Regions from separate parts of the Streptomyces sp. NPDC001401 genome, predicted to be linked through region 2. Evidence: riboswitches for the same ligand, from Rfam matches in the RefSeq annotation. Region 2 holds a riboswitch; the other holds the start of a gene.
The links. Region 2 has a riboswitch for cobalamin ahead of ACFY10_RS03510 (prenyltransferase/squalene oxidase repeat-containing protein). Riboswitches for the same ligand answer to the same signal wherever they lie in the genome.

Region 1 (4,270 bases), 690 kb from region 2:
GGTCTCAGTGGCGGCACTCGCCGTCGGAGGGACAGCTCTCGCCGAGCTTCCGGCCTCGGCGGCGAGCCTGCCGAAGGGGCACGACGTCTCTTCGCACCAGAAGAACGTCAACTGGTCGAGCGCGAAGGCGAAGGGCGCCAGGTTCGTCTACGTCAAGGCGACCGAGTCCACGAACTACCGCAACCCGTACTTCAGCCAGCAGTACAACGGCGCCCGCAGCGCCGGCATCATCCGCGGGGCGTACCACTTCGCGCTGCCGAACAAGTCGTCGGGCAGGACGCAGGCGGCGTACTTCGTGCGCAACGGCGGCAGGTGGAGCGCGGACGGCTGGACTCTGCCGCCCGCGCTCGACATCGAATACAACCCGTACAACGCCAAGCACAAGTGCTACGGCATGAGCAAGGCGAGCATGGTCAGCTGGATCAAGTCGTTCAGCGGCGAGGTGAAGCGGCTCACCGGACGCCATCCGGTGATCTACACGACCACCCACTGGTGGAACACCTGCACCGGCGGCAGCCGCGCGTTCGCCGCGAACCACGCGCTGTGGATCGCCCGCCACACCTCGGCGGACGCGGGATCGCTGCCGGCCGGATGGTCGTTCTGGACCTTCTGGCAGTACGGCAACAGCGGCAGCCTGCCAGGTGATCAGAATCTCTTCAACGGGTCGCAGGCCCAGCTGAGGAAGTTCGCCCGGGGCTACTAGCCAAGGGGCACAAGGAACCGGGGGGCCGCCGGGACCGGGCGGATCGGCGACCCCCTCATCCAGACACCGCACAGCCCACCTCAGTTCATCTTCCGTTCACCCAGGTTTCCTACGGTCAACCGACCGATGACTTCGAACGATTGCCTGGGTAAATGGAAAACTTCTCGCTGATCCTCGCGATTGTGGTCGTAACCGCACTCGCGTTTGATTTCACGAACGGTTTCCACGACACCGCCAACGCGATGGCCACCACCATCTCGACCGGTGCACTCAAGCCCAAGGTCGCGGTGGCCATGTCCGCCGCACTCAACCTGGTGGGCGCTTTCCTCTCCGTGGAGGTCGCCAACACGATCTCCAAGGGTCTCGTCGACGAGAACGGCATACGTCCCGAGGTCATATTCGCGGCGCTGGTCGGCGCGATCCTCTGGAACCTGGTGACCTGGCTCGTCGGCCTTCCGTCCAGCTCCTCGCACGCCCTGATGGGCGGCCTGATCGGCGCCACCATCGCCTCGGCCGGCATGGGCGCGGTGCACGGCGACGTACTCGTCACCAAGGTGCTCATCCCGGCGCTCGCCGCCCCGATCGTCGCGGGCGTGGCAGCGCTGCTCGCGACCCGGCTGTCGTACACCCTCGGCAGGAAGGCCGACGGCAAGGCCGCCGAGAAGGGCTACCGCGCCGGCCAGATCGCCTCCGCGGGCCTGGTCTCGCTGGCCCACGGCACCAACGACGCGCAGAAGACGATGGGCATCATCACCCTCGCCCTGGTCGCCGGCGGCGCCGTCTCCCCCGACTCCGACCCGCCCACCTGGGTCATCCTCTCCGCGGGCCTCGCCATCGCGCTCGGCACCTGGCTCGGCGGCTGGCGCATCATCCGCACTATGGGCAAGGGCCTGACCGAACTCCAGCCGCAGCAGGGCTTCGCCGCCCAGACCAGCGCGGCCACGGTCATCCTGGCCTCCTCGCACCTCGGCTTCTCCCTCTCCACCACCCACTCGGTCTCCGGTTCGGTGATGGGCGCGGGCCTCGGCCGCAAGGGCGGCGTGGTCCGCTGGTCGACGGCGACCCGCATGCTCGTGGCCTGGTGCCTGACGCTGCCGGCCGCGGCCCTGGTGGGCGCGCTCGCCGAGTCGGTCACCAACCTCGGCGACTGGGGCACGGCCGTCGTCGCCGTCTTCCTGGTCGCCTCCAGCGCGGCCATCTGGAAGCTCTCCCGGCGCGAGGTCGTCGACGCGTCGAACGTCAACGAGAGCGCCGAGCCGGCCGGCGTGGTGACCACGGCGATCGCCGCCGTGACCCCGCCCCCGGCGGGCACTGTGACCGAGGACCTGACGGCCACGATCCCCGCCCCGGCCACGACCGCCAGCCCCGATCCGGCGACCCCGCCGGCCGCGGCCGTCTGAGCCCGCCCACCCGGTACGAAGGAAGAGAAGCAGCATGAAGATCGACTGGGCAGCCCTGGGCTCCGTCTTCGGCGTCAGCCTCGGGGTCACGGTGGGCCTCGTGGCCCTGTTCACCCTCGGCGTCATGGGCCTCTCGCGCCGCGAGCGGGCCGTGGCGCAGGGCAACTCGGCGACCCTCGCGGTCACCGGCGCGTATGTGTGCTTCGCGGCCTGCGCGGCGGCGGTGGCGTACGGAATCAGTTTGATCATGACCAAGGCCTGAGTTCCGATACCTGAGGCCTGAGACCCACCCGGTGCCGGGACGGTGATCCGTCCCGGCACCACACGTTTGCGTGACCCCGGCGACCCCTCGTATGTGGGCCTCAGCACACTCTCCCGTCGCAGGTCAACGGCAAGTTGACGGCCCTTCCGGCCCCGTGGTGGACTGCCGGAGCCATATACGGCGGCAAGAGAGGAAGCCGGTGAAAGTCCGGCGCGGTCCCGCCACTGTCACCGGGGTAGCAATCCCCGGGAGCCAGGAACTCTCACCGCCGGTCTCGTCGAACCAGGGCGCGGACACCCTGAGTGAGGACATGTCGCCATGCTCGCCTGCCGTTTGAGGTACAGCACCCGTTCGCTGCCCGACCCCACGGCCGGCTGAGCCGATGCGTGCCGATCGCGTCTTCGCGTACGGCGCCGCCGCCGGCCTCCTCGGTGACCTCCTCCTCGGCGATCCGCGCCGCGGGCATCCGGTCGCCGCGTTCGGGCGGGCCGCGGGGGCCGTGGAGCGCGTGTTGTGGCGGGACCATCGCGGGTGGGGAGCGTTGCATGCCGCCGTGTGCGCCGGTGGGGCCGTCGCGCTCGGGGCCGCCACCGCATCAGTCGTACGTCGCTCCCCCGCCGCCTCCGTCGCGCTGACCGCCGCCGCCACCTGGGCCGTCGTGGGCGGGACTTCGCTCACGCGCGAGGCCCGTGGGATCGGGCGTGCCCTGGAGGCCGGGGACGTCGACGGTGCCCGGGCCCGGCTGCCGCATCTGTGCGGGCGGGATCCGCACGCCCTCGACGCCGACGGGATCGCGCGGGCCGTGGTGGAGTCCGTTGCCGAGAACACGTCCGACGCGGTGGTGGGGGCGCTGGTGTGGGGGGCCGTCGGCGGGGTGCCGGGGCTGCTCGGGTTCCGGGCCGTCAACACGCTCGACGCGATGGTCGGGCACAAGTCGGCCAAGTACCGGCGGTACGGGTGGGCTTCGGCGCGGCTGGACGACGTGGCGGGGTGGCCGGGGGCCCGCCTGACCGCCGTGCTCGCGACGGTCGCGGGGGGTGACCCGCGAGGGGCGGTACGGGCCTGGCGTTCCGACGCCGCGAAGCACCCCAGCCCCAACGCCGGGCCCGTGGAGGCGTCGTTCGCGGGGGCGCTCGGGGTGCGGCTGGGTGGGACGTTGTCGTATGGGGGGCGGGTTGAGCATCGGCCTGTGCTGAACGGGGAGGGGCGTGCGGTGGACGTCGGCGACATTGAGCGTGCCGTGCGGTTGTCGCAGCGGGTTGGGTGGCTGGCGTTGGGGGTGAGTGCGGCTGGGGCGCTGCTGCGGGGCCGGGTCGCACGGCGCCCGGCGGTGGGGGCTGTGCCCACCCGTTCCGCCCTGCGGAACGACTGCCCACAGCGATCGCGGAACGGTGCCGCACAGCGGTCGCATGGGTCGGGGGGCGTGTCATGACCGGCGGTGGTCTTCTCGTCGCCGGTACCACCTCCGACGCCGGTAAGAGTGTTGTCACCGCCGGGATCTGTCGTTGGCTGGTGCGGCAGGGCGTCAAGGTGGCGCCCTTCAAGGCGCAGAACATGTCGCTCAATTCGTTCGTGACGCGCGAGGGAGCCGAGATCGGGCGGGCTCAGGCCATGCAGGCACAGGCGTGCCGGGTCGAGCCGACCGCGCTCATGAATCCCGTACTGCTCAAGCCCGGTGGCGAGCAGAGCAGTCAGGTCGTGCTGATGGGCAAGCCGGTGGGTGAGCTGAGCGCACGCGGGTATCACGGGGGGCGGCAGCAGAAGCTTCTCGGGACCGTGCTCGACTGCCTCGCCGAATTGCGGGGCACGTATGACGCCGTGATCTGTGAGGGGGCGGGTTCTCCCGCCGAGATCAATCTGCGGCGGACCGACATCGTGAACATGGGGATCGCTCGCAATGCGCGG
Region 2 (4,270 bases):
CTACGCATGCCTGCGTCGCCGTGCCTGCCACACGGCTGCCGCGCCCAGCAGCGCAACCGCCCCCGCTCCCACGAACAACCCGACCGCAGGGCCCCCGTCCCCCTTCTTCCCCGCAGCCGTCGGCTTCTTTCCCGCCGCGACCTGCTCCCCGCACCCCTTCTCCGGATACCCCCCGATCGCACACAACAGCGCGTTCGTGTCGTACCGCAGCGGCTTCGCCACCGACGCCAGTGCATCCGCCGTCGTGCCGTCGGCAGACACCCGCGCGCAGACCGTACGGCGGGTCGGCGGTGTCTCGCCGGACGGGGCGTCCGCCGCCGTACCGAAGTCGATGACGAGCGCCACGCGCTTCTTGCCGTCCTGCGCCGGCGTCCGCGAGCAGATCACCGGGAACGACGCCTGGCCGCGCGGCTTCGCCGAGTCGGCCGAGTCCTCGCTCACCGAGAAGCGGAAGCCCTGGACGTCGCCGTCGGAGGGGCGGGCGGTGGCGGGGCCCTGGGTGGCGTACGTCCAGCGGCCGTTGTCGTAGTCCCAGAAGGACCAGTAGCGGTAACCGGCGGCCTGCGCCTGGCCGCCGGCAAGGGTGAGGAACAGCACCGCCAACAGGAGGACAGCGCGGCGGATCACGGCTGTGCCTTCTTCTTACGGCCGCTGATCAGGAACCCGACCCCGATGCCGCCGACGAGTCCCACACCGACGATCCACCAGACGCCGAACCCGGAGCCCTTCTTGGCGGAGTGGTCCTCTGCGCTCTGCGAGGACTCGCTGGGGTAGGCGCCGGACGTCGGGAGGGCGGCCGGCTTCGGACCGGTCGCGTTGAGGAGCTTGACCAGGTCCTGGCCGCCGAAGTCGTTGTAGTCGAAGGTCGCCGCGTTCGCGGCGAGGATCAGCTGCGCATACGCGGCCGGTCCGGCCTGCCGGGCCCATGCCCCGGAGTTGGTCTCCAGCCAGCGCATGGCGTCGGCCGCCTTGTCGCCGTGGCCCGCGGTCGCGAGGGCGAGGACCGCGTCGGCCGTGTTGCCGTAGTCGGGCTGGGGTTTGGCGCCGGCCAGCACCGACGTCAGGTGCTTGTCCTTGGCCAGGGCCTTGACGAGATATCCGGCACCGTTGCGCGCCGCCTGCTCGGGAGCGGTGGCGTTCTTGCACGTCAGATCGGTGTCGGTCGGCTTCGCGGCGTCCCCGGCCAGCCCCTTGCCGAGCGCGCCCACGACCGCCGCCGCCGTCGCGTCCGCGTTGGCGGCCAACTTGCCCTTCTTGTCCGGCTGGAAGGCGAAGGCACCCGCGCCGTCCCCGTTACAGGGGAGGGCGAGCTTCAGCAGGGCGTCGTAGGGAGACTTGCCGTCCTTCACAACCCCGCCCGGCTTTTCGCCAACGGCGGTCAGCGCGCCGATGACGACGGACGTCGAGTTCGCGTCGCTCGCCCCGCCCGGCAAGTAGCCCCAGCCGCCGTCCTTGTTCTGCACGGACTTCAGCCAGGAGACCGCCTTGCCGGTGGCGGTCCGGTGTCCGCCGAGCGCGGCGAGGGCGTGGACGGCGGCGGCCGTACTGTTCGTGTCGACCGCGAGCTTGGCATCGCAGGCCCTCGCGGCATCGGCGCGGAACGCCGCGAACGCACCGTTCGCGCACTGCTGTCCCGCCAGCCAGTCCACCGCCTTCGCCGCCGGCTTCACGCCCACGGTGTCCTGCGCGAGCAGCGCCAGCGACTGGCGCCAGACGCCGTCGTACTTCGGGTCGGAGGTGCCGTACAACCCGTCGGGTATCGACGGGGCGGGGGACGCGGCGACAGCGGGGACGGCGGCACCCAGTACGGCGGTGGCGGCGGCCAGAGCCGCGACGCTGCGGCGGACGACGTTCATGATCGGCGGGTGCCTCTCCCTGCGGGAGCGGGCAGCACGGGAGACCCCGGGCGGCTCGGCTCCGTATGCCTCGACGGTGCCGCGCGCCGACGGGCTGCCGACGCACGTGAGCCGGTCACGACCGAGCGGGGCAGTCCGGCTGACCGCCTTACGGGCGGTTCACGGTTGCGGGGTCAGCGCCGGAATTGCACCGGCTTCCCCCCGTACGGTGTGATGACGACCCGGCCACTCTACCGGCCCGTAGGAACACGCTGAGAGCCGCCTGTGAGGCGCCGGCCGGTACGTTCGGATCATGACAACGGGGAGGGTCATGACGACGGGGAAACTGCTCGGCACGGGCCGGGTCAACGACGTGTACGAGATCGACGAGGCGTGGGTGCTGCGCCGCGACCGGCACGGATGGGGCGACGCGGCCGCCGAGGGTGTCGTGATGGAACACGTGCGTGCCCACGGCTACCCCGTGCCCCGCGTGCGGCTCGCCGACTCCACACGCACCGACCTGGTGATGGAGCGGCTGTCCGGGCCGACGATGCTTCAGGCGTGCCTGGATGGTTCGCTGGGCGCCGACGAGGCGGGCGCGACCGTGGCCGACCTGCTGCGGCGCCTGCACGCCGTCCCCACCCGCGACTCCGCCGATCCCGACTGCCGGGTCCTCCACCTCGACCTGCATCCGGACAACGTGATGCTCACGCCCGACGGTCCGCACGTGATCGACTGGTCCAACGCGGAGGAGGGCCACCCGGGCCTCGACTGGGCCATCTCCGCCATGATCCTGGCCCAGGTCGCCGTCGACGACGAACCGATCGCCGACAGCGCCCGCGCCATGCTGACCGCCCTGCTCGCCGACCCCTCCCACCTCACCGAGGCAGGCCTGACGGAGGCCCGGCGCCGACGCGCGGCCAACCCGACGATGAGCCGACGGGAGGTCGAACTCCTCGGGGAGGCCGAGGAGTTGATCCGTACGTTCCTGCGCTAGCGGTCGAGAGCGCCGCGGTCCTGGCGCGGGGTCGGGCCGCCGAAGGGGAGGTGCAGGGTCCGCGAGGCGAGCAGCCACCGTCCGTCGACACGACGGAACGTGTCCTGGTAGTGGCCGACCTGGACGGGCGGGCCGGCGGGCACCATGTCGCCGGACCAGCCTTCGATGCGGTACGTCGTGAAGTACGAGGTGGCCTCTGCGATGTCCTCGGACGTCACGGTGACCCGGATGTTGGACATGACCCGCCGCGAGAGCTTGTCAGCCGGCCGTGAGCCGAAGTACTTCCGCAGCGCCTCCCGCCCCTCGGACCGCCGCCCGTCCCCCGGAGGCGGCCACTCCCACCAGCCGTCCTCGGTGAACAACTCGGCCACGGAACCCGGCTCCCCGAGGTCGAGCCGGTGGACGAAGTCGAGGATCAGACGTTCACAGGCGCGTTCGGCGAGGAGTTGCTGCAACGGGTCCATGGTCATTGGGTACCAGTGGGCACCCAGGGCCCACGAGCGAATTACACCGCCACGTACGTCACCGGATCGCTCCCCGCCACCGCCTCCGCCCGCCCCAGCTTCACCAGCCGCCGCAGATGCGCCTCGGCCTCCGAGACCGCGATGTTCCTTGAGCCGTACGGGATTTGGGCCCAGGGCCGGTTCCACTCCATCCGCTCGGCGACCTGCCAGGGCGTGAGGGGCTCGACCAGGAGGGACCGGAGCCCGGCGAGCCGTTCCTCGTGGTGGGCGAGCAGCTCCCGTACGCGTGCGGGGGCGTCGGCGAACACGTGCTGGTGGGCGGGGAGCACCTCGGCGGGGGCGAGCCGGCCGACGCGTTCGAGGGAGTCGAGGTAGTCGCCGAGGGGGTCGGTGATCGTGGCGTCGTCGGGATCCTCGTAGAGACCGATGTGCGGGGTGATCCCGGGGAGCAGGTGATCGCCGGAGAACAGCCGTCCGTGACCCGGGAGCAGGGAGGGGTGCTCCTCCTCCAGGTGCAGGCAGACGTGGCCGGGGGTGTGCCCCGGCGTCCAGATCGCGCGCAGCCGTCGCCCCGGCAGGTCCAGGAGCTCACCGGGGACGATCTCCCGGTCGGGCAGGGCGGGGGAGAAGCCCGGCAGGGTGGTGCGGGGGGCTGCGTCCCGCAGCGGCGCCACATGCTCCTCGGGGGCACCGGCTGCGACGAGCTTGGCGGTCATGTACGCGAACCAGCGCCCGGGCCGGGTCTCCCGGGTGCGCCGCACGATCGCGGTGTCCGCGGCATGCATGGCGATCCAGGCCCCGGACGCCTCCCGAACCTTGCCGGACAGGCCGTGGTGGTCGGGGTGGTGATGGGTGATCACCACCCCATGTACCTCGGCGGGCGAGGTCCCGCACGCGGCCAGCCCGTCGGCGAGGGTGTCCCAGGACGCGGGGTCGTCCCAGCCGGTGTCGACCAGCACCGGCCCGCGGTCGGT

Region 1: it holds a riboswitch for cobalamin, as region 2 does, so the genes downstream of both, ACFY10_RS00330 (cobalamin biosynthesis protein) here and ACFY10_RS03510 (prenyltransferase/squalene oxidase repeat-containing protein) in region 2, are expected to answer to the same signal.

What each region holds. Positions count from the first base shown of each region.
Region 1 is NZ_JBIAWI010000001.1:61,803-66,072, forward strand. It holds gene ACFY10_RS00315 (lysozyme) at 1-703, shown strand, start outside; gene ACFY10_RS00320 (anion permease) at 856-2,103, shown strand; gene ACFY10_RS00325 (hypothetical protein) at 2,138-2,365, shown strand; cobalamin riboswitch at 2,506-2,648, shown strand; gene ACFY10_RS00330 (cobalamin biosynthesis protein) at 2,748-3,797, shown strand; gene ACFY10_RS00335 (cobyric acid synthase) at 3,794-4,270, shown strand, end outside.
Region 2 is NZ_JBIAWI010000001.1:748,903-753,172, reverse strand. It holds gene ACFY10_RS03515 (SCO2322 family protein) at 1-627, opposite strand; gene ACFY10_RS03520 (energy-coupling factor transporter transmembrane component T) at 1-8, opposite strand, end outside; gene ACFY10_RS03510 (prenyltransferase/squalene oxidase repeat-containing protein) at 624-1,856, opposite strand; cobalamin riboswitch at 1,965-2,102, opposite strand; gene ACFY10_RS03505 (phosphotransferase) at 2,167-2,832, shown strand; gene ACFY10_RS03500 (nuclear transport factor 2 family protein) at 2,829-3,296, opposite strand; gene ACFY10_RS03495 (MBL fold metallo-hydrolase) at 3,338-4,270, opposite strand, start outside.